2 regions of the Roseburia sp. AF02-12 genome follow, and region 2 is predicted to be linked to the other one. Evidence: a T-box and tRNA genes for the amino acid it is inferred to sense, from the RefSeq annotation. Region 2 holds a T-box; the other holds one or more tRNA genes.
What was found. A T-box is a leader RNA that pairs with one kind of tRNA and senses whether it is charged. The one in region 2 lies ahead of thrS (threonine--tRNA ligase), so its partner is inferred to be a tRNA-Thr.
Positions count from the first base shown of each region.

Region 1: it encodes a tRNA-Thr, which carries the amino acid that the T-box ahead of thrS (threonine--tRNA ligase) is inferred to sense. The anticodon was not compared.

Region 1 covers NZ_QTXS01000001.1:797,207-809,257, reverse strand. Annotated here, with positions in the region: gene DV740_RS04030 (ABC transporter permease) at 1-162, opposite strand, end outside; gene DV740_RS04025 (ABC transporter permease) at 156-977, opposite strand; gene potA (spermidine/putrescine ABC transporter ATP-binding protein) at 970-2,043, opposite strand; gene DV740_RS04015 (helix-turn-helix domain-containing protein) at 2,053-2,592, opposite strand; tRNA gene DV740_RS04010 (tRNA-Thr) at 2,755-2,827, opposite strand; gene DV740_RS04005 (hypothetical protein) at 3,056-3,496, shown strand; gene DV740_RS04000 (DHH family phosphoesterase) at 3,523-4,497, shown strand; gene DV740_RS03995 (hypothetical protein) at 4,504-4,911, shown strand; gene DV740_RS03990 (ABC transporter permease) at 4,990-5,787, opposite strand; gene DV740_RS03985 (ABC transporter ATP-binding protein) at 5,780-6,547, opposite strand; gene DV740_RS03980 (epoxyqueuosine reductase QueH) at 6,665-7,348, shown strand; gene argH (argininosuccinate lyase) at 7,458-8,870, shown strand; gene asd (aspartate-semialdehyde dehydrogenase) at 9,043-10,128, shown strand; gene DV740_RS03965 (ATP-binding protein) at 10,285-11,646, shown strand; gene DV740_RS03960 (type IA DNA topoisomerase) at 11,736-12,051, shown strand, end outside.
Region 2 covers NZ_QTXS01000001.1:973,589-985,639, forward strand. Annotated here, with positions in the region: gene DV740_RS04815 (hypothetical protein) at 1-241, opposite strand, end outside; gene rsmH (16S rRNA (cytosine(1402)-N(4))-methyltransferase RsmH) at 256-1,203, opposite strand; gene mraZ (division/cell wall cluster transcriptional repressor MraZ) at 1,214-1,645, opposite strand; gene DV740_RS14755 (hypothetical protein) at 1,847-2,023, opposite strand; gene DV740_RS04830 (zinc dependent phospholipase C family protein) at 2,127-2,726, opposite strand; gene DV740_RS04835 (DUF1540 domain-containing protein) at 2,915-3,229, opposite strand; gene thrS (threonine--tRNA ligase) at 3,453-5,414, opposite strand; T-box leader at 5,491-5,693, opposite strand; gene DV740_RS04845 (SEC-C metal-binding domain-containing protein) at 5,787-6,287, opposite strand; gene DV740_RS15260 (hypothetical protein) at 6,479-6,781, shown strand; gene rplT (50S ribosomal protein L20) at 6,819-7,175, opposite strand; gene rpmI (50S ribosomal protein L35) at 7,200-7,397, opposite strand; gene infC (translation initiation factor IF-3) at 7,420-7,914, opposite strand; gene DV740_RS04870 (MutS-related protein) at 8,153-9,793, opposite strand; gene DV740_RS04875 (hypothetical protein) at 9,809-11,608, opposite strand; gene DV740_RS04880 (hypothetical protein) at 11,792-11,974, opposite strand; gene DV740_RS15175 (hypothetical protein) at 11,993-12,051, opposite strand, start outside.

The sequences.
Region 1 (12,051 bases), 180 kb from region 2:
CGGGTCAGAAACAAGATTACGATACCATTCTGTCGTAAATCCACCCCATTTTACACGGGAGAGGGAGTTGTTGAAGGAAAGTACAATCAGAACTCCAATCGGAAGATACAGAAACAGGAAAATAATTGCAAGATAAATTCTTGATAAACTTTTCTTTACCATACTGCATGCCCTCCTGATTCACCGGCACGATTCATGAATGCCATACTGATTAAAACAAAAATCATAAGTACAATGGAAAGTCCGGAACCTAAATTCCAGTAGGAACCCTGCATGAAGGACTGCTCAATAACATTTCCAATGAGAAGTACTTTACCTCCACCTAAAAGGTCTGAAATAACAAAGGAGGTAAGTGCCGGCACGAATACCATAATAATTCCGCTGACAATTCCAGGCAAAGTAAGCGGCAGAATGATACGGAAGAAGGTGATAAAACTGTTGGCACCTAAATCCCTTGCCGCATCTATGGTTTCTTTGCGGATACGTACTATGGAATTGTAAATCGGCATAATCATAAATGGAAGAAAATCATAAATCATGCCAAATACAACGGCTCCCTGAGTATTTAACATATGAAGCTTCGGAATGCCGAAAATGGAAAGAAATCCATTGATAATTCCATTATTGGAAAGTAACATCTGCCATGCTAAAATACGCAGCATAAAATTCATCCACATTGGCAGGACGAAGATAAATACCACAAAGCTCTGATGCTTGATATGAAGACTATTTAATATCATGGCAAGCGGGTAGGAGAGCAGGAGACAGACAATTGTACATAAGATACCAAGCTTTAAGGAAAGCAGGAGTGCTTTTATATGTACCGGGTCTGCAATTGCAGCAATATTTGCCCAGGTAAAACCACCGTCACTGTTGGTGAATGCGTAATATAATATCATCAGAATCGGAAGTACAGTAAATCCAATAATCCAGACCAGATAAGGTCCGGCTAAAAGTCTTTTTCTGGCATTATGCATCGAGTTCCACCGCCTTTTCGTCACTGGATTCCGGTTTATGCATAATCTGGATATTGAAAGGAATTACCTTCATTCCCACATGGCTTCCGGTTTCGAAATATTTGGTGGTATGAACAAGCCATTCATATCCGCCAGCCATAATTTCGATTTCGTAGTGGACACCCTTGAAGATAACAGAAGTAATATCACCATCCATAAAACCGGTGCCGGCTTCTACAATCTCAATATCTTCCGGGCGGATGACTACGTCTACCGGTTTATTATTACCAAAACCGGTGTCGACACATTCGTGTTTGATGCCTAAGAAGCTGACTAATTTATCCTCAATCATGATACCGTCAATGATATTGCTGTCTCCGATAAAGTCGGCAACGAATGCATTTTCCGGCTCATTATAAATATCTTCCGGAGTACCAATCTGCTGGATATAGCCCTGATTCATGACAGCAATGGTGTCTGACATGGTAAGGGCTTCTTCCTGGTCGTGGGTAACATAGATAAAAGTAATGCCAAGTTCATTTTTCAGACGAATCAGTTCGTACTGCATGTCCTGACGCATTTTTAAATCCAGTGCACCCAAAGGCTCGTCTAAAAGGAGCACCTTTGGTTCATTTACAATGGCACGGGCAATGGCAATACGCTGCTGCTGGCCACCGCTTAAGGAATCAATGCTGCGGTTTTCATAACCGTCTAAGTTTACAAGCTTTAAGGCATATTTGATTTTATCCTGAATATAAGCCTTGCTTTTCTTGCTGATTTTTAAACCAAAAGCAATATTTTCTGCAATGCTCATATGGGTAAAAAGTGCGTATTTCTGGAATACGGTATTTAATTTACGCTCATTTGGCGGAAGAGAAGTAATATCTTTTCCATCAAAAATAATACGTCCGGTGTCCGGTGTCTCAAAACCACCGATAAGACGCAGGGTAGTAGTCTTTCCACAGCCGGAAGGTCCCAGCAGTGTTAAGAATTCGTTTTCCTTTACATAAAGATTTAAGTCATCCAAAATCATATTTCCGTCATAAGTTTTGGTAATATTTTCTAATTGTATTAATTTCTTGCCCATCATAACCTCCTAAAAACTTGGCGGGTTTGTAACCCAGATAAGAACGGCATCTTTCCTGCCGGTATTTTCGATATGGTGCTTTTTATTGGACTTAAGATAAAAAGACTCCCCCTGTCTTGCAGTATAAGTACGGGTACCATATATGATTTTAATGGAGCCCTTAAGTACATAGCCGAATTCTTCTCCCTCATGTGGAAGATAGATGTCTGATGTGCCGCCGGGCTTCAGCGTCAGACGTACCGGTTCCATCATATCTTTCTGGGCACCGGGAACCATCCATTCGATTAAGCTCCTGTGTTCCGCATCTTCTTTTTCAAAATAATCTTCATTTTTAAAGACAAGCTGTGCAGGTTCATCATCTGCAAAAAATTCTGCCGGCGTAGTGCCGAGACACTGGATAATATCTAAAAGTGTACCCACGGAAGGAGATGTAAGATTACGCTCTAACTGGGAGATAAATCCTTTGGATAATTCCAGACGGTCAGCCAGTTCCTGCTGGGTGAGACCGTAGAGAATCCGCAGCTCCTTGATTTTATTTCCAATATCCATTTTGTACTTCCTTTCCATGAAAAGTGATTTTACATAGTTTTTACAAAATGAAGCTAATAATGTATTTGAAGTTTAATAATAATAAACTCACTAAGGAGTATTATGAGAAATTGAAAGAGAAATGTCAATACTATTTTTAGATTATTTTTAGACAACAAAAAAAGCTCCCGAGGGGACTCGAACCCCTGACCTACGCATTACGAATGCGCCGCTCTACCAACTGAGCCACGGAAGCAGAATAATCTGGTTATATGCGAAATAAAATATTTTCCTCAGACAACCCTTTATTTATTAAAATCATACTATAATATTATATATAGAAAAAAATAAATTTGCAATGTTTTTTTGAAAAAAGTTGTTCTTTCAAAGGTTACTTGGTATAATGGGCGTAGATGTGTAAGAACCGGAGAAAGATGAACCGGCTTATGAAAAGGGAAATCATTACAAGGAGGAAGTTTTTTTCATGGAAGTGAAGGAATTTGTTTCAGGGGGAAAGAAAACTGAGGACAGTAAGAAGAATATGAAGAAGAAAATCAACAGCGCAAAGAAAAATTATGCAAAGAAGAACAGTCAGTTTACGATTGCAGAATTAAAGGAAAACAGCGCGCTGATTATGTTATGTGTATTTGTGGTTTTTGCCGTATTGGAAATTGTACTGGGTATACTGGTATGGAAGATTCCGGTAGTGAGCGTATGTATTGTGGTGTTGATTGAAGCGGGACTTGCTGCATGTCTGCATAACCTTCCTGTCTGGCTGCATGGAATTGTTGCAGCAGCAGAGATTGTCGTTGGAATAATTTCCGGTAAAGTAATATTTATGCTGATTGGAATTTTATGCTATGGGGCAGCTTTGTTTGCCTTAAAATTCCAGAAGGAAAATAATCCGCTTTCTATATTAAAATAAGAAGAAATCATACCAGGAGATAAAACATGGATCCCTTACAATTAGTAGAGTTATTAAGAGGACACAGAACTTATATTCAGACACATAATTTTCCAGATCCGGATGCGATTGCCAGTGCCTTTGGCTTACAGCATTTTTTAAATTACCATGGGATTAATGCAGATATCTGTTATGATGGCAAGATTGAACGCCTGAGTACAAGAAAGATGTTTGACACATTTCAGATTGATATTTTGTCTAAAGAAGATTTGGATGATATGAAGAAAGAGGACTATATTGTTACCGTAGACTCCCAGAAATATAATGCGAATCTGACCGATTTTATCGGGGATGAGGTGGCATGTATTGACCATCATCCGACAGTAATTGCCTGTGAATATGCTTATAAAGATGTGCGCCGTGTAGGAGCCTGTGCCACAATGATTGCAGAGTATTTTTATCTTACCAATACACCAATGAGCCGGGATGTGGCGGCAGCACTGGCATATGGCATCAAGATGGATACGGATGACTTTGTCCGTGGTACAACAAAGCTTGATGTGGATATGTTTGCATACATCTATCCAATGGCAGATGTGGAAGAGTTAAAATCCATGTATGTAAATGTAATGGAGTTTTCTGATTTAAAGGCATATGGTGCGGCAATCGATAATATCCACATTTATGATGATGTGGGATTTGCATCGATTCCGTTTGATTGTCCGGATGCGCTGATTGCAATTATTTCAGATTTTATTTTATCTCTTGATGTAGTTAATATTTCCGTGATTTATGCAATCCGTTCTGACGGCATTAAGTTTTCTGTCCGTAGTGCATTAAATCATGTAGATGCCGGAAGAGTTGTAGCAAAGGCATTAGCAGATTATGGAAATGGTGGCGGACATCCGGCAATGGCTGGCGGTTTCATTCCAACGAAGAATATGGAAAAGTTGGAACCGGACCGGGATTATAAATTAGAAATGCTGTTCTTAGAGCAGATCAAGGCAGAAGAAGGAAGGTAAGATACCATGGCAGAAAATCAGGTGAAGATAACCTATCATATTTATCTTGAGGCAGAGGATGTATCCCAGTCGAGAATTTTATCCAGTACCTCTTATGTAAAGAACTTATTTAAAAATTGCGGCAATCATTATTTTCAGGGTGTAGACTTTGATGATGAAAGTGATTTGGATGATTTTACCCTGCGTCTCTTTGTGGAGCAGGAAATCTTAGAAGAAGAGTGCAGCGTAGAGGCAGATGCAAAAGACTTTCCGGCAGATATGGCAGAATTCTTGGATAATATAGCCCAGGCACATTCTTTCCTTGATATGGAAGGTGATTTTACCGTGGAATATCAGGGCGAGAAAGTAAGTTTTAAGTTTGCTTCTGAAGCAGGAGCAGATTACTGTGACTTTGAAGAAATCGAAGAAGCATAAAAATTCATAAGCAATTTCCTGTAAAGTAAGAAAGAGAAAGGCAGTATGAAGAGCAGGTGCAATTCATACCGCCTTTCTTTATTTCCTCTTTAAGCAGAGCTTCTCAAAACTTCCAATCAGCTGATAGAGCAGCATGGCAATGAGACAGAGAATCAGAATCGATAAGATGACCCAGTCTAATTTAAAAACCTGGCTGCCATAAATAATAAGATAGCCTAAGCCTTTTTTCGCTGCAATAAATTCACCGATGATAACACCAACCAGACAAAGACCAATGTTGACTTTCATAATAGAAAGCAGGGTGGGAATACAGCCCGGCAGCATAATTTTAAACATGACATCATTACGGGTGCCGCCTAATGTCTTTATCAGAAGAATCTTTTCTTTATCCATATCACAAAAAGCAGTGTAAAGACTCAGAATAGAGCCAAAGATAGCTACGGACATACCGGTGATGATAATGGTCTTGTAATTGCCGCCCAGCCATACAATCAGCAGTGGAGCCAGCGCGGATTTGGGCAGGGAATTTAAAACCACAAGATAAGGCTCTAAGGTTTCGGATAAGGTTTTGGAAAACCAGAGGATTGCAGCAATCAGTAATGTTAAAATAATAACAAAGAAAAAGCTGCTTAAGGTTTCAAACAGGGTGATTCCAATGTGATAAAGGAGCTTCTGACCGGTAATCATCTGGTAAAAGCAGATGATAAGTCTGGTGGGACTGCTGAAAATAAAGGGGTCGATTTTTCCATATTTCGCACAGAGTTCCCATTGCAATAAAAAGACAACAAGAATCAGAATGCGAAAGATTTTTATTTTAAGCTGATGCCTGCGGCATTGCCGTAAGTACATAAGCTGTGCAGAGGATGGGTTATTCATTTTGATTAAATTCCTTCCATATTAAGTTAAAATAGGATTTAAAATGGCTGTCATTCCGTTTCTCTAAAGGCGTAAGATCTGACTCAAAGGAAACGGGTATAATGGAGCGGATTGTGCCCGGCCGGTGGCTTAAGACAATGACACGGTCTCCCATGGAAATTGCTTCGGATAAATCATGGGTTACAAGAATGGCGGTTTTATGTTCCTGCCGCAGAATGGTACCGATGTCATTGCTGACATTAAGGCGGGTCTGATAATCTAATGCCGAGAAGGGTTCATCTAAGAGAAGCAGCTCCGGGCGAAGTACCAGGGTCCGAATCAGGGCAGCCCGCTGCCGCATGCCGCCGGAAAGCTCAGAAGGACGTTTTGCAGCAAAATCGGCAAGTCCATAAGTTTCTAACAGCCGGCTGGCATAAGCAAGATTTTCTGGTGTCATTTTGTGCTGGATTTCCAGCCCTAATTGGATATTGGATGCGATGGTACGCCACTCTAAGAGATGGTCTTTCTGGAGCATGTATCCCATATTTAAAATATCCTTTGACTGCAGGGGGTGACCCATGAAGGAAATGCTGCCGCCGGATGGGACAAGGAGACCGCAGATAAGGGATAAAAGTGTTGATTTGCCACATCCACTGGGACCTACAATAGCAACAAATTCTCCGTTGGATAAACTAAAACTGATATTGGACAGAGCCTTGGTTTCGCCGTCTTTCGTATGATAAATATAATCTATATTGGACAATTCAAGGATGGAGCACATGGTATTCACCTGATAGAAGTTTATAGGATAATATATGTGAAAAAATGAGATTGGTCACCCGGATTGACAGAAGAAAAGGATAGATTATAATAGGAACAGAATCGACAGAAATTTTGAATGGGAAAGGTAAATGCGATGAAAGAAAATTACCAGAAAATATTAGATGAAACGATTGCCGGATTAGAAGAAAGAGGAGAAGTTCCGAAACTTTTACTTCATAGCTGCTGTGCACCCTGCAGTTCTTATGTATTAGAGTATCTTTCCAACTATTTTTATATTACGGTGTTGTACTATAATCCCAATATTTATCCTGAGGATGAATACTATCACAGAGCAGCGGAGCAGAAACGCTTTATTAAAGAATTTCCAACGAAATATGCGGTCTCCTTTGTGGAAGGAAACTTTGAACCGGAGCGTTTTTATGAAACAGTAAAAGGTTATGAAAATATCCGGGAGGGTGGCGAACGGTGTTTCCGCTGTTATGAATTAAGACTGCGGGAAGCGGCAGAGTATGCGAAAAAATTAAATTGTGATTATTTTACGACAACGCTGTCTATCAGTCCCATGAAGAATGCTGTAAAGTTAAATGAGATTGGAGGAAGGCTGGCTGAAGAATATGGCATTCCCTATTTATATTCGGATTTTAAGAAACGGGATGGCTATAAGCGTTCTACCGTAATTTCGGCAGAGTATGGCATGTACCGGCAGGATTATTGTGGCTGTGTATTTTCGAAGCGGGAGCGGGAAGAACAGAAAAGAGAACGTGCGGCACAGGAAAGTGAGCAAGCAGTACAGGAGTGATTTCTTCTGGTTGTCATTTTATGAAAAATAAGGTATACTTTCAGAAGTTAGTTATGGATTTTTGTTTAGAATAAGTACGGACATCCGTATGGAAAGAGAGGATAAAAGAGTGGCACAGTTATGGGGCGGACGCTTTACCAAAGAGACAGACAAGCTCGTTTACAATTTTAATGCGTCTATATCATTTGATCAGAAATTCTATAAACAGGATATGGAAGGCAGCATTGCACATGTGAAAATGCTTGGAAAACAGGGCATTTTAACAGAGAAAGAAATGCAGGATATTGTAGACTGTTTAAAAGAAATCTTAAAAGAAGTAGAAGAAGGAAAGCTTATTATTACCGATGAATACGAAGACATTCACAGCTTTGTAGAGGCAAAGCTCATTGACCGTCTGGGAGATACCGGTAAGAAATTACATACCGGACGAAGCAGAAATGATCAGGTTGCACTGGACATGCGTCTTTATACCAGACAGGAAGTATTGCATACTGACAAGCTGGTAAAAGAACTTCTTGAGACCATTCTTAAGATTATGGAAGAAAATACCGAAACGATTATGCCGGGATTTACCCATCTTCAGAAAGCACAGCCGATTACACTGGCACATCATATGGGAGCTTATTTTGAGATGTTCCGCCGTGACAGACTACGCCTGCAGGATATTTTTAAGAGAATGAATTACTGTCCGTTAGGTTCCGGTGCCCTGGCAGGAACTACTTATCCATTAGACCGTGAATATACTGCAGAATTACTTGGTTTCTATGGACCAACCTTAAACAGTATGGATGGCGTATCAGACCGTGACTACTTAATCGAATTTTTATCTGCATTATCAACGATTATGATGCATTTAAGCCGTTTCTCAGAAGAAGTTATCATCTGGAATTCTAATGAATATCAGTTTGTAGAGATTGACGATGCATACAGCACCGGAAGCAGCATTATGCCACAGAAGAAAAATCCGGATATTGCAGAATTGGTACGTGGAAAGACCGGAAGAGTGTATGGTGCACTGATGTCATTGCTTACTACAATGAAGGGAATTCCCCTTGCGTATAATAAAGATATGCAGGAAGACAAGGAGCTTTCCTTTGATGCCATGGATACTGCAAAAGGCTGTCTGGCACTCTTTAACGGTATGCTCGCAACTATGAAATTCAATAAAGAAAAAATGCATGACAGTGCCAACAAGGGATTTACCAATGCGACAGATGCAGCAGATTATCTGGTAAATCATGGCGTTCCTTTCCGTGATGCCCACGGTATTGTAGGAAGAATCGTGCTTTATTGTCTGGATAAGAAGATTGCCATTGATGATATGTCATTGGATGAGTTAAAGGCAATCTGTCCGGTATTTGAAGAAGATATCTATGAAGCAATTTCCATGGAAACCTGTGTTAATAAACGTCTGACTGTTGGTGCGCCTGGTAAAGACGCAATGGAAAAAGTCATTGCATTGCATAAGGAATATCTGTCAAAGGACTGGCAGGATGAGTTGAATCTGCCGGAAGAGGCGTAGAAAATAAGTAGCTTATTTAAAAAAATTGGTACATATGTATAAGAAAAATGCAATTCACTTAGTAATTTTTGATAAATTGTGAATTGCATTTTTTGTATAAATAGGATAGTATATTTATCAGAAAGACAACTGTTCGCGATAGACGAACATAAAAACGTGAGGAGAAAAAGAAATGAGCAGCAAATTAAAAGTCGGTATTTTAGGTGGAACAGGAATGGTAGGTCAGAGATTTATCTCTCTTCTGGAGAATCATCCATGGTTTGAGGTAACTACAATTGCAGCAAGCCCAAGAAGTGCAGGAAAGACCTATGCAGAAGCAGTTGGAGATCGTTGGAAAATGGATACTCCAATGCCGGAAGCCGTTAAAAATATTGTAGTAAAGAATGTTAATGAAGTAGAAAATGTTGCAGCAGAAGTTGATTTCGTATTCAGTGCTGTAGATATGACTAAAGATGAAATCAAAGCAATTGAAGAAGCATATGCTAAGACAGAGACTCCTGTTGTTTCGAACAACAGTGCACACAGATGGACACCGGATGTTCCTATGGTAGTACCTGAAATCAATCCGGAACATATGAAAGTAATCGAATTCCAGCGTAAGAGACTGGGAACCAAGAGAGGATTTGTTGCAGTAAAACCAAACTGCTCCATCCAGAGTTATGCTCCTGTTCTTACAGCATGGAAAGAGTTTGAACCATATGAAGTTGTAGCAACTACCTATCAGGCAATTTCCGGTGCCGGAAAAACCTTTAAGGACTGGCCGGAAATGGTTGGAAATATTATCCCATACATCGGTGGAGAGGAAGAAAAATCCGAAAAAGAGCCACTTCGTATCTGGGGTGAAATCAAAGATGGTGTCATTGTACCTGCTACATCACCGGTTATTACCTGCCAGTGTATCCGTGTTCCGGTATTAAACGGACATACAGCAGCTGTATTTGTTAAGTTCAAAAAGAACCCTACAAAAGAGCAGTTAATCGAAAAATTAGTAAACTTCAAGGGAGTACCACAGGAATTAAATCTTCCAAGTGCACCAAAGCAGTTTATCCAGTACTTGGAAGAAGACAACAGACCACAGGTTTCTATGGATGTTAACTATGAAAACGGTATGGGAATCAGTGTTGGACGTCTTCGTGAGGACACCGTATATGATTGGAAATTCGTAGGATTATCCCACAATACCGTACGTGGTGCGGCTGGTGGAGCTGTTCTTTGTGCAGAACTTTTAAAAGCACAGGGTTACATTACCGCAAAATAAGCAGTAAAATATGTAACAAAATGAAGATAGAAAAGTCATATTGCAGGAAAGCAGTATGGCTTTTTTATCGTTTTGGCGTTGATAGAAAAATTAAAATGTGATATTATTTCTGTTAGAGTGACTTCTTAGAATTAGAAATTTTGGAGGATATTACCAATGATGATTCAGACATCCGAATTAAAAAAATTAGAAGAGGTATATGGACAGTCCGGCAATCAGATTGTTCTTTTATATGGAAGAGATAACTGCCAGAAAGAGCAGTTGATAAAAGAATTCTGTAAGGAGAAAAAGTTTTTTTACTATCGCGCCAGACAGGCATCCGAAAGGGAACAGGTTTTGCAGATGGGGCAGGAAGTGGAAACAAAATACGGAATTCGTCTGACACGCTATAGTTATGATGAATTCTTTAACCGCATCAAGAGTGGAGACCCGACCAAGCTTGTGGTTGTTATTGATGAATTCCAGTATATTGCCAGAAAAGATGTCGGCTTTATGAACAGCATTCTTAAACTGAAAGCAAAGAAATTATATCCGGGTCCTGTTATGATTATTCTGACCAGCTCTTCACTGGTATGGGTAGAGGAAGACTGCAGAGAAAAATATGGTGAATACTTAAAGAAGGTAGACGCAGCCATCCGCATGGAGGATGCGACATTTCTTGATGTGGTTCGACATTTCCCGGAATATGGAACCAGTCAGGCTGTGCAGGTCTATGGAATTATTGGAGGTGTGCCGGGTTATCTTACACGCTGGAACTCCCAAAAGAGTATTAAGGAAAATGTCTGTCGGCATATTTTGTCTCCGGATGGCTTCTTGTTCCATGAGGCAGAAAATTATATCAGCATTGAATTAAGAGAACTTTCTGTATATAATACAATACTTGCAGCATTGGCTTCGGGAAATAATAAGCTGAATGACCTTTTTTTAAAGACAGGCTTCTCCAGAGCAAAAATCAGTGTCTACATGAAGAATCTGATGGCATTTGATGTGGTAGAAAAGGTGGTTTCCTTTGATACCGGTGGCTGGGAGAATACGAAAAAGGGTGTTTACCGCATTGCCAATACTTATGTGAATTTCTGGTTCCGTTTTGTCTATCCACATTTATCGGACTTATATATGATGGCACCGGAAGAATTTTATGATACTTATATTGAAAAAGATTTAGATGACTATATGAACCGTTATTTTGTCAAGGTCTGCCGGGAATATCTGACTTTATTAAATCGTATTGGTAAACTTCCGATTGACATTCACCGGATTGGAACCTGGGTTGGAAAGAAGGGCAATATCGATATTGTCGCCCAGAACAGTGTCCGTGAGAGCATTGTCGGAATCTGTAACTGGTCAGAGCCTTATATGACCCGCTCGGCAGGAGAAGCATTGCTTGATAATCTGAAACAGGCAAAAATTTCCGCAAAATATCTTTATATGTTTTCCGCACAGGAATTTGCAGAGGATTTAAAACAGATGGCAGAAGAAGATAAAAGATTTGTCCTGATCGATATGAAGGAATTATAAAGTGCCGGAAAGCTAAAAATGACAGTAAAGTCAAATGATTGAAAAAGACAAAATAATAGAAATGGCACAGAAATTGGAGGAAATAACGGTTGGGTAAGTCGTTAATTATCACGGAGAAACCAAGTGTTGCCCGGGAATTTGCACGAATTCTTGGCGTATCCGGCAGAAATGACGGATATATCGAAGACAGTCACTATGCTATTACCTGGTGTGTTGGCCATCTGGTGGAAATGGTATATCCGGAAGAATATGATATAAAATATAAGAAGTGGAAGTTAGAAGATCTTCCATTTCTTCCAAAAGATTATAAATATAATGTTATACCATCTGTAAGCAAACAGTATGACATCGTACATAAGCTCTTACACAGGGAAGATATTGATACCGTTTACTGGGCAGGCGATG
Region 2 (12,051 bases):
TATACAGTACTGCTGCCACACACATAACCAGCAGCGATACAGATAAAAATGCCACATAACCCAAATCCATATGTGCTGACTTCTCCTGATTCTTCTGCGCCATACGTCTGTTGCGCTGTCTGATTTCCTCCCGCTGCTTTTCTTCCTGTTCTCTGCGGTAATCCGGTGCAGCTTCTAATTTACGGACAGTGTTTCCATCTATGTAAGTCCGTGTTCGATAATTTCTTCTTGTCTTCTCCATTTTCACGTCTCTCCCTAGTCATTGATATGCCGTTCAAATACTCTTAATTTTGCGCTTTTTGCTCTCGGATTCTCTTCCATTTCAGATTTCGTTGGAAGAATCGGTTTTCTAGTGATTACTTTTCCTTTTGGTTTCTTGCCACATACACACACCGGAAATTCTTTCGGACAGGTACATGGATTTTCATTTTTGCGAAAGATGTTCTTTACAATTCTGTCTTCCAGGGAATGGAAGGTAATGATACAGATTCTTCCATCTTCTTCTAAAAGGTCTATCATCTCATCCAGGGTATCCGATAAGACTTCCAGCTCACGATTCAGTTCAATACGAATTGCCTGAAACGTTCTCTTTGCCGGATGTCCGCCAGTACTCTGTACTTTCATCGGTATGGATGCCCGGATAATTGCGGTCAGCTCTCCGGTTGTCTCAATTGGTTTCTTTGCCCGGGCTGCGACAATATGCTTTGCAATATTCTTTGCGAACCGGTCTTCCCCATAGTCTCTTATGATACGATACAACTCTGATTCACTGTAATCATTTACAATATCTTTTGCCGTTAATGTCTGACGCTGATCCATTCTCATGTCCAGTGGTGCATCTTCTTCCCGGTAGGTAAATCCACGCTCCGGTGTATCTAACTGAAAGGAAGATACTCCCAGATCAAGAAGAATTCCATTTACCTTCGTCACTCCGATACGGTTCAATTCTTCTTTCATATTGCAGTAATTGCTGCGGATTATGGTTACTTTATCAGAATAATCCTTTAACCGCTCACTGGCTGCTGCAATTGCATCTTCGTCCTGGTCAATTCCTATCAGCCTTCCGTTCTCATTCAGCCTTTTTACAATTTCGGAAGAATGTCCCGCTCCACCGAGCGTTCCGTCTACATAAATTCCGTCCGGGCGAATATTCAGATTGTCTATGGTCTCATGCAAGAGAACCGATGTGTGTTTAAATTCCATGTTCACTCCTTTAGATACTCAAGCCAAGTTCTGCCATGTGTTCTGCAACTTCATCCATGTCATCATAAGTATTGGTATCCTGCCATCTGTTCTTGTCCCAAATCTCAATTCGCTTTAAGACTCCGACTGATACGACTTCTTTCTCTAATCCGGCAAATTCTCTTAACACTGCCGGAAGAAGAATTCTTCCCTGCTTGTCCACTTCACAGGTTGTTGCTCCTGCAAAGAAGAAACGTGAGAATTTTCTTGCATCTTTTGAGGTAAGTGGTACGTTGCGGAATTTTTCTTCAATGTTCTGCCATTCTTCATTTGGGTACACAAAAAGACACCCATCCAAACCCTTCGTTACTACAAACTCATCACCGAGCTGTTCTCTGAATTTGGAAGGAACAATCATTCTGCCCTTGGCGTCTATGTTGTGACTGTACTCTCCCATGAACATTGTCAAACACCTCAGTCCGGTTGCTATTTATCCACAAAGTTATCAACTTATCCACCACTTTGTGCCATTTTCAACCACTTTCCTCCACTTATGAATACATATTACCCCACTTTTGGGAAAAAATCAATATACTACACATAAAAATGCACAAAAAAAAGAAGCACATTTCTCAATGTACTTCTTTCCACTTACTCTTTACTTTTATCTTATTGGTACAAGTTCTTTTTGCTCACATAGCGATACATAGTTCTCAATCAGTCTGTCCACTTCCAGGCTCAGGTCATAGCATTCATCCATACTTTTCGCTCGTTCCAGTGCTTCATCCAGTCGGATTCTTGCACGTTCAATCGCAATGCGAAGTGCTTCCCTTTCATCCATAAGCATTTCTCCTATGCTGTGTCCCATCTCTGTGTTGTTCTTTGTAAATTCATTTTACTCTGCTCATCACCAAAAATCAAACAAAATATAACATCTTTTTTCGTCAATATTCGACAGCAAGCGGCATTTTTTCCTTATGCTGTGTTTTATAAAACAAATCGGCAATGGCCTCCACCAGCATCCGGTTGGTTGCTACTATATTCCGAATATCTGTTTCTATATTAATTTTTCTTCCAAGATACTGTTTATGCCTCTCTAAAATATATTCATACAGTGCCTCTGCATCAGAAAAATCAGCCTGCACTTTTTCTCCTGCTTCCATATTCCGGCTCATAATATAATTTTTAAGGCTTCGCTTCAATTGTTCTTCATAGGAACAATGATCCTTTAAGTTTCCCGGATAAATCTTGTTATGCGGATAAGTAAAATAATCAGCTACATAATGCGTTACCTGCCCGAGATTCATATAATACCGGCGTTTACGGGTCAGTTTCCCCTGCTGTTTACCGAAAATCAATTGATTCACCATCTTTTTCACATCCGGAAACGTCCCATTGATTTCATGTTTCTTATATACAAAAGATGGTTTGCAATCCGGCAGGATGCTGCCAATATAAAAAGACAGTCTATGTTTCTTAAGTTCTTCATCCTCTGTATTCTTTGCAATATAACGTGCCAGCAAAATATGTGATTTTTTTCTCATTTGCTTCCTCCTGTTTACCATCTACACCTTACACATTACTTCTGCTTTATTTATGCTTCAATCACATTATACTTTCTTTCATCTCATTTACAATAGTATTTTTCTTAAGATTCTTCTAAATTTCTGTGTCCAATCTGTTAAGAGTAGACACAGAAATATTTTGCTAAAACTTACTGATATTCCACTTTTTAGGAACAACAGAAGCTGGCACACTCTGTTTCCATACAGGTACAGGCATTCGTTCCGTCTACCTGGATGTCTTTTGCATGACATTTTCTTCCTTCATTGAATTTACAGTTTACTGCCTCACAGGTAACATCGCTCATCTTAGGCGGTTTACCGGTCGAATTGGCACATCCACAGTTTTTCTTCTCTTCAAAACTTCCACAGCTTGTCTCGCTATTGCGGTTTGCATGTGCACCCTCTACCGTAATATTTCCACGGCAACAGCAATCATCTTTCTGGAAACTGCAGCTTCTTACAGAACATTTTAATTCTGTCACAAAAATCATCTCCTTTCTTTCGTTACATGTTTAGTATCTCCAAAGGAAATCTTTTTATGTTACCAACTTCATGTAAAAAAGAATGTACCTTGACACATTCTCGTGCCTGCGGCGGCTGCTTTCCTGTAAAGCAAAAAAGACTGTTGTCCGGTGCAAATTGCCAGCAACAGTCTTTTTGAATCCATATAAATTATAAAATTAAAAATTAGATTTTATTGCATTTTTATTTTTCTTCTGCAACTTCTTCCTTACGGATTTCCTTTGTACGAATCTCTTCGCAGATTGCATCAATGAATTCTCCTAAAGGTTTTACACCTTCATCTCCTGCAAAACGGCTTCTTACGGATACGGTTCCGTCCTCTGCCTCCTGCTGACCAACTACCAGCATGTACGGCAGCTTATCCAGTCTTGCTTCACGAATCTTGAATCCGATTTTCTCAGAACGGTTATCAACCGTTACATCTACATCATGAGCTGCTAATTCTTTTCTTACCTGCTCTGCATAGTCTGCATATTTTTCAGAAATCGGCAATACTCTTACCTGTTCCGGGCAAAGCCAGGTTGGGAATTTTCCTGCATAATGTTCAATCAGCCATGCAAGGGTACGCTCATAACATCCCATGGATGTACGATGGATAATCCAAGGAAGTACTTTCTCACCCTTCTCATCGATATAGTACATGCCAAACTTCTCTGCACTTGCACAGTCAAGCTGGATGGTAACCATGGTATCTTCTTTTCCATATACATTCTTTGCCTGAATATCAATCTTTGGTCCGTAGAATGCAGCTTCCCCATCTGCTTCTGTATACTTGATGCCATTCTTATCCATAACATCACGCAGATACTGCTGGGTACTGTTCCAATATGCTTCGTCGCCCAGATATTTTTCTTTGTTGTTCGGATCCCATTTGGACAGACGGTAAGTAACATCTCCATCGATACCAAGTGTAGTCATTACATAATGGCAAAGTTCAGTACATCTGGTAAGTTCTTCTTCCGCCTGTTCCGGGCAAAGAATAATATGTGCCTCTGTAATAGTAAACTGTCTGACACGGGTAAGTCCATGCATCTCTCCGGAGTCCTCATTCCGGAACAATGTAGAAGTCTCTGACATCCGATATGGCAGATCTCTGTAAGAGTGCTGTTCATTCATGTATACATAATACTGGAATGGACAGGTCATCGGACGCAGTGCCATTGTCTCTTTGTCGTCGCTGTCCTTATTTAAAATGAACATTCCATCCATGTAGTGATCCCAGTGTCCGGAAATCTTATAGAGGTCGCTCTTTGCCATCAGCGGAGTTCTGGTACGTACATAACCCCACTCTTTATCCTCTAAGTCTTCTATCCAACGCTGCAGTTTCATAATCATCTTGGTTCCCTTCGGTGTAAATAAAGGAAGTCCCTGTCCGATAACGTCAACAGTGGTAAATAATCCCATTTCACGGCCAAGTTTGTTATGGTCACGGCGTTTGGCATCTTCTAATTTCTCTAAGTATTCTTTTAACTCTTCCTTCTTATTAAAAGCAGTACCATAAATTCTCTGTAATCTTGCTTTGTCAGAATTACCTCTCCAATATGCCATGGAAGATGATGTCAGCTTAAATGCCTTTACGCCCTTGGTTGTCATCAGATGTGGGCCAGCACATAAATCTACGAAGCCGCCCTGGTCATAGAAAGAAATTTCTTCTCCCTCTGGTAATTCTTCAATCAGTTCTACTTTGTATGGCTCATTACGTTCCTGCATGAATTTGATTGCTTCCTCTCTTGGAAGTGTGAATCGTTTTAATTCATGACCTTCCTTGATAATCTTCTTCATCTCTGCTTCCAGATTATCGAGGTCTTCTCTTGAAAATGGGGCATGATCAAAATCATAATAGAATCCATCTTCAATTGCCGGTCCGATCGTAATCTTGGCATCCGGAAATAATTTCTTTACCGCCTGAGCCAGTACATGGGATGCAGTATGGCGGATTACCTTTAATCCTTCTTCATCACTTGCTGTTATAATATTTAAATTGCAGTCCTTGTCAAGAACGGTTCGTAAATCCACCACTTCTCCGTCTACTTCACCGGCGCATGCAACTCTTGCAAGGCCTTCGCTGATATCTGCTGCAATATCATAGACTGATTTTGCTTCACTGTACTCTTTTACTGAGCCATCTTTTAATGTGATTTTCATGTTCAAGTCTCCTTTTCTTATTATATTGGTATTAATAACTGCAAAGTAAAAAATCCCTGATGCATAAAATTTATGCATCAGGGACGATACTCTATCGTGGTTCCACCCTGCTTGCTGTACTTATCGTACAACCGCTCATTCTGATGATAACGGAATCACCGGACCGGATTGGGGTCACTCAGAGCTGGTCTTCACATTACACTCCATCAGAATACTCTCACCAGATGTATTCCTCTCTTTGACTTCCTGTCATGCTACTCGTCTCTTCTTTGTTTTGTCCTTTTGACAAAAGCTATTGTATACTCTTTTTTCTGCTATGTAAAGAGTTTTTCTGCGAAATATTTTCCAAATGTTTTCCAAAATATTTTATTCTTATCTTCCGCAGCAGAATTTATATTTCTTTCCACTTCCACAAGGACACGGATCATTTCTTCCAACTTTCTTTCCAACTACAACAGTGCCGGATTTCTTCTGTTCTAAATAAAGCTTTCTCTTGGTATCTGCATCAAAAATTTCATCCCACTGTGGTAATTCATAGAGCCAGTCAGCTTTGGCATCTACCATGTTCTTGTATAATTTTTCTTTATCGAATGCAAGGCTTACCTTGGTATCCTCTTCCATAGTATCAATTGGGTTTGGTGTTACCAGGCTGTCATTGATTCCATCTAAGAATCCAGTCATATCCATAATGCTGAGGTCGTATTTCTCTGCCAGCTCTTTTACAGTTCCTTCTACCTTCTCATCCGGGTTTGTTAAAAGCTTCTCATATACGCCCTTCTCTAACATAAAATATCTCTGCCAGAACTTCTGTAATTTTCCTCTATCTGCCTGCTGATCATAAGCAATCTTCTGCCATTCTTCTAATAATGCCATTGTTCATATCCATCCTTTAATCCATATTTAGTCGTATAACGCTTGTTTCAGTATAGCATATTTTGTGCTTTTTTCAAGTATTTATCCTCTGCAACTTTACATTTTCTGATTGACTATCCGCTGTCAAATGTTAAAATAATGTATATTGCTTTTTTCTAAAAACAGGTCATCAAAGAAAGTTGAGGTCATATATGAAAAAGACAAAACAGATTCTTGCAATTATCGGTGTTGTACTCTTAGTTGCCCTCTATGTTTCCACTCTTGTTTTTGCATTGATTGGAAGCGATTTTGCCACAAACTGTCTTAAGGCTTCCATCTATGCCACTGTGGTTGTCCCGGTTCTCATCTGGGCTTATACCATGGTATACCGCTTACTTAAGAATCATTACTCTTTAAGAGAAGATTTGGATTCCATCAAAAAAGAAGCTTCCGGGCAGGATGCTTCCGCAAAAACTTCAAATGAATCAAACGTAAAAAAAGAGGATCGTGAATAACCACAATCCTCTTTTATAACTTGTCCGCTTCTTAAAATTAAGCAAGTTTTGTTTTTGCAAGCTCTGCCAATGTTGCAAATCCTTCTGCATCATTTACAGCCATCTCAGCTAACATTTTACGGTTCATATCAACACCAGCTAATTTTAAACCATACATAAATTTGCTGTAAGATAATCCATTCATTCTTGCTGCTGCGTTAATACGGGCAATCCATAACTGTCTGAACTGTCTCTTTCTCTGTTTTCTTCCTGCATAAGAACTTGTTAAGGCTCTCATGACAGACTGTTTTGCTACTCTATACTGTTTGGAGCGTGCTCCTCTGTAACCTTTAGCTAATTTTAATGTTCTATTATGTTTCTTTTTAGCGTTTAAGCCGCCTTTAATTCTTGCCATGTTCTATTCCTCCTTAACCAATTCTTATAAATATGGTAAAATCTTCTTCATATTCTTAACATTTGTTGCATCTGTCATTGCAGGTTTTCTAAGATTTCTCTTAGTCTTAGTTGTTTTCTTTGTTAAGATATGTCTCTTATAAGCCTTGTTTCTCTTTAATTTTCCTGTTCCTGTTAATTTGAAACGTTTTGCTGCTGCTCTGCTTGTTTTCTGTTTTGGCATAATTTATTCCTCCTTAAAATCATTATCTTTTCTCTGCCAGCACCATACCCATGCTTCTGCCTTCCAGCTTTGGTGCTTTCTCCACTACTGCAATATCTGCAAGTGCTTCTGCAAAATCATCCAGAATATGTTTGCTTGCCTGTACATGTGCCATTTCTCTGCCACGGAAACGAAGTGTAACTTTTACTTTATTTCCTTTGGAAATGAACTTTCTTGCGGCATTCATTTTGGTATTCAAATCATTGGTATCGATATTTGGAGAAAGACGAACTTCTTTTAATTCAACCGTTTTCTGTTTCTTACGTGCTTCCTTCTCTTTTCTTGCAAGCTCATATCTGTATTTACCGTAATCGATAATCTTACATACAGGTGGCTTTGCTCCAGGAGCAATCTTTACTAAATCAAGTTCTGCTTCCTGTGCCAGCTTATATGCTTCTCTTGCTGACATGATACCTAACTGTTCACCATCCGCGCCAATCAGGCGGACTTCCTTATCTCTGATTTGTTCATTGATCATTAACTCGCTAATGGTCGTACACCTCCAAAATTAAATTCACCACAGCTTTGCCAGACAACTTTCCGTTTATTTCCGCAAAAAAAGTGGATAGACAGACTATCCACTTCAAAATGATTCGCTCATTGCATACTCATTATAAACACTTAGTCACTTGATTGTGCTAAGGTGAGAGTGGATACTCTACTTTCTTCAACTTGCTTATAGTACCATATGTCATTTCGTTCGTCAAGCATTATTTTTACCGATATTCGCTTCTGATATTTTCCGCCCTCTCAATAATCGTTTCCGGGAACCCGGTAAAGGAAAGCAGGCGGATTGCATTCTGGGAATTTGCCGGTCCCTTCTGCAATTTATAATCAAATACAATATCCGCTTCTCCAAACTCTTCGGAAAAATGATAATTGTCATAACCAATTTTTTCAAGCTCCGTCAATTCCTTATCATGGGATGCCACAATTGCAATGCAGTTATGATGTGCCAGATATTCCATGATTGCTTTTGAAGCTGCAATACGCTCCTGGGTATTGGTTCCTCTTAAGATTTCATCAATAACACAGATAACCAGTTCATCCTCCGACAAAGCATCCAGGATACGTTTTAAATATTTAATCTCTTTAATAAAATAACTGTCACCGGATAAAATATCGTCTCTTACCGCCATGGAAGTAATCATTTTTGCATGAGGCAGATGCATTCTTTTTGCGGTGCAGGTATGAATGCTCTGTGCCAGTATCACATTAACAGCTATGGTCTTGATAAAGGTTGACTTACCGGAAGCATTGGAGCCTGTGATAATGCAGTTATGCTGAAGTTCCATAGAATTGGTCACTGCTCCATGAAGCAGCGGATGATAAATTTCTTCCATCTCAAGCTGCTTTGTTTCCTCATATTCCGGTACTGTCACAAGAGGCAGACTCTTTCGGAAAGAGCCTGTGCTAACCGCTGCATCCAGTTCTCCTACCACCCAGTAAATCTTAAGATAAGCATCCTGGTTATCCATAAACTGATTCAATACTTTCATATAAGTAAGGATATGCCACTGGGTTACTCCCAGCAGGAAATCCTGCAGCATTTCAAACACATCTCCCATGGCATTTCTGCTCTGGATATTTAGCAGAAATGCCTTCTTATCCATTTTGGCAAATACCGGAAGCAGCGGTGCCAGTTCCTCACATATTTTGTCTTTCCGGTATTCCTGCTCCAGTTCTCGTGCTACCGTAATCAGGTATGCCGCCGTTCCCATCATATGAATCTCCTGATCAAACTTCAGCCGGACCGTAAAGATATACACCGACAAATTCACAAGAAATACTACCACCAAAGCTGACAGAGCATATATATTATGAAATACGACTGCCGCCACAACAACTACCATCAGCAATATCCGGAGCATCTGATAAACCCAGAGATTTGAAATTGCAAAATCCTCTACTGTCTGGATAAAGGATGGAATATAGTAAGCCTCGTCTCTCTTTCCAAGCTTTGACAAAGTTTCTTCCAGATGATAGCGTTTTTCATCATCTGCTTCACAAAAAGCTATTCTTTTTTCTAAAAGCTCCTCTTCTTCCTTCGTCTGCTTCGCATAATGAAGCTTTGCATATAAAATTTCTTCTCCCATAGTGGAATCACAGTTGTTGATTCTCTGGTACACATCATCCATATTAAGGTCATTCCATGTGACCTCATCCACCTGCTGTGTTCCACCCACAGTATCCAGATAATTTCTTATCAGTTCTCTTTTGAATTCCTTTTTTTCAGGTTCTTTTCCATATTTTTCTTTCAGTGTCCGTTTGCAGCGGTTCTTCCAACTTTCTTTTGTCTTAATTGCTGAATAAGTAAATCCTGCAATCAAAATTACTACAAGGATTGCTGCTTCCATTTCTCCGCCTTCCTACTACATGATTCTAATGGTATCTATCCAGTAAATATTATCTTTATCCATAATTCCATTTACAGTAACGGTATCTCCCGCATGCAGGAAAATCAATTGTTCATTATCAGAAAACTTCTGCCAGTATACCATACCGTCGTCTCCTGCCAGATAAACATAAGTCTCTCCTGCAATCTCAACATACTGCATTTCACTGATTACAAAAATTCTTGTCTCTGTCTCACCTTCCGGAATTATTTTTCCCTTGGCTGCTGTCTGTGCATTACCTGCAGTACTGTTGCTGTCCCCGGAAGAATTTTCTGCCTCTTCCGGATTCCCAGTGTTTTCTGTACCGTCACTGCCTGTCATCTTACGATACTTTGCAAAGCACTCATCGAGACTGGCTGCTGTTGTTACCATATTATAAGATTCTACATTTACCATGCCATAAAGCTTCACTATGCCGCTGGCATCTTTTAATACCATAATATAAGTCGGCTGACCATCTACATTAATCAAAGACGGGAAAGATGCACGGTATCCTTTCTCCTGCACTTCTCCTTCTGCAGCAGCCATTGCAGAGCTTTCATCTGCTCCTGCAATACTGTAATAATGTGCTTCTGAAGTCCGCTCATTTACCAGTATAAACCCGATATTGGAGGCATCATCATTGACGGAAGTAACTCCGGTATAAATCCAGATATCCCCGTCTTTGGCAACATAGCCGAAGTTTGCTTCGTAAGATTCCTCATCTCCGTCTTCATCCTCTACTACCGTTTCCGTACATTTCTTACAGCCTTTTTTGCCGAAGATGCTGTTCATAAATCCATTAGATAATTCTCCATACCAGTTATACTGTTCCACCAGAAGATCCCCGTCAAAAACATCATCCATCCAGTTCGGCACTTCTGATGCATCATAATACTGACAGTCTCCGCTGATTGGGTCACAGCTGATTGCACCCTCAACAGTTTCTCCACCAAATAAACCGATGGTGTATTTGTATACACTGGCAATATAGTATGGGTTTCCATCTTCGTCCACTTCAAAATGAAGATTTCCGAAAAGTTTATCCGGGTAATTCATACGGATATGCCTTCTTAAATCCTTGCCAAAGTAAGCAGACGGAACATAAATCATTCCTTCCTTTACCGGAACATACTGTGCCTTCTGTCCTACCGGATCAACAGTTATATAACCTGGAACACCATTTTCCTTATTTCCCATATATTTAAAGAAGCCGGCATACTCTAATGCAGATACTTTCGTTGGTGCCCCCTGATAATCAATCTGTGTGTAGTCTTCCGATACATTATACTGGCTCACCACTTCTGAAAGGCTTCCGATTTCACGATTACCCAGCAATACTGCACTGTCCGTATCCATTAACGCAATCTTTGATACAGAAGATGCTGTATTGATATCGCTGTTAAAATCACTGTCTTCGATGGTCAGGATATCTGCATATGCCTGTGCATGGAACATTTTGCTGCCATAAAATAAAAGAATCAGGAACAGAATTCCGATCACTCCAACTGCTGCAAAAATACCGTTTACCGGCTTTTCCAGCTTTCCTGCAGACTTACCTTCTGCCTTCCTGGCTGCCGATACCAACGCACCTATTATTCCTAACGGGAATAATATAACGCCTAATACAAACAGCCATAAACCTCTGGAATGAATATTCAATGCCGGAAGCAGAAGATAATACATCACTGCCACCCATAAAATATAAATAACCGGAAGCATAATGGACAGCCCCTTTACATGAGGCAGCTTTACCTGCATTGTTTCAAACTCCATTTTCTTCTTTTTCTTTGCCATACCTAATCTCCCTTTTCTTCTTTGCAATTATTACTGTATTATTTAATTAATACAATAGCTCAATTTTAAAATAATGTCAAGTGAAAGCTTTCTTCAAATGGCTGGCAACTAAAAACAGCAGGACGACAAAATGTATTTTCATTTTCTATCGTCCTGCCTGCAATACTTATTTATATTATTTTTTTAAGCTCTTGCTGCTTTGCTATCACGCTTTTTATTCTGGATAACCATACATGCTACTGCAGCTGCGGTAACAGCCAGTGCCAGAATTCCCATTGGAAGATCTTTCTCACAGTCTCTTAAGAAAAACAGCACTGCCATAGCAATTACATATATAACAGCAATGATTCCATCTACTTTTTTCATACTTTCTGCCTCCTGCCTTTATGCATTTCTCTTCTGACGAAGTACTGCCCTTACTACATTATATCCTGCAAATACAA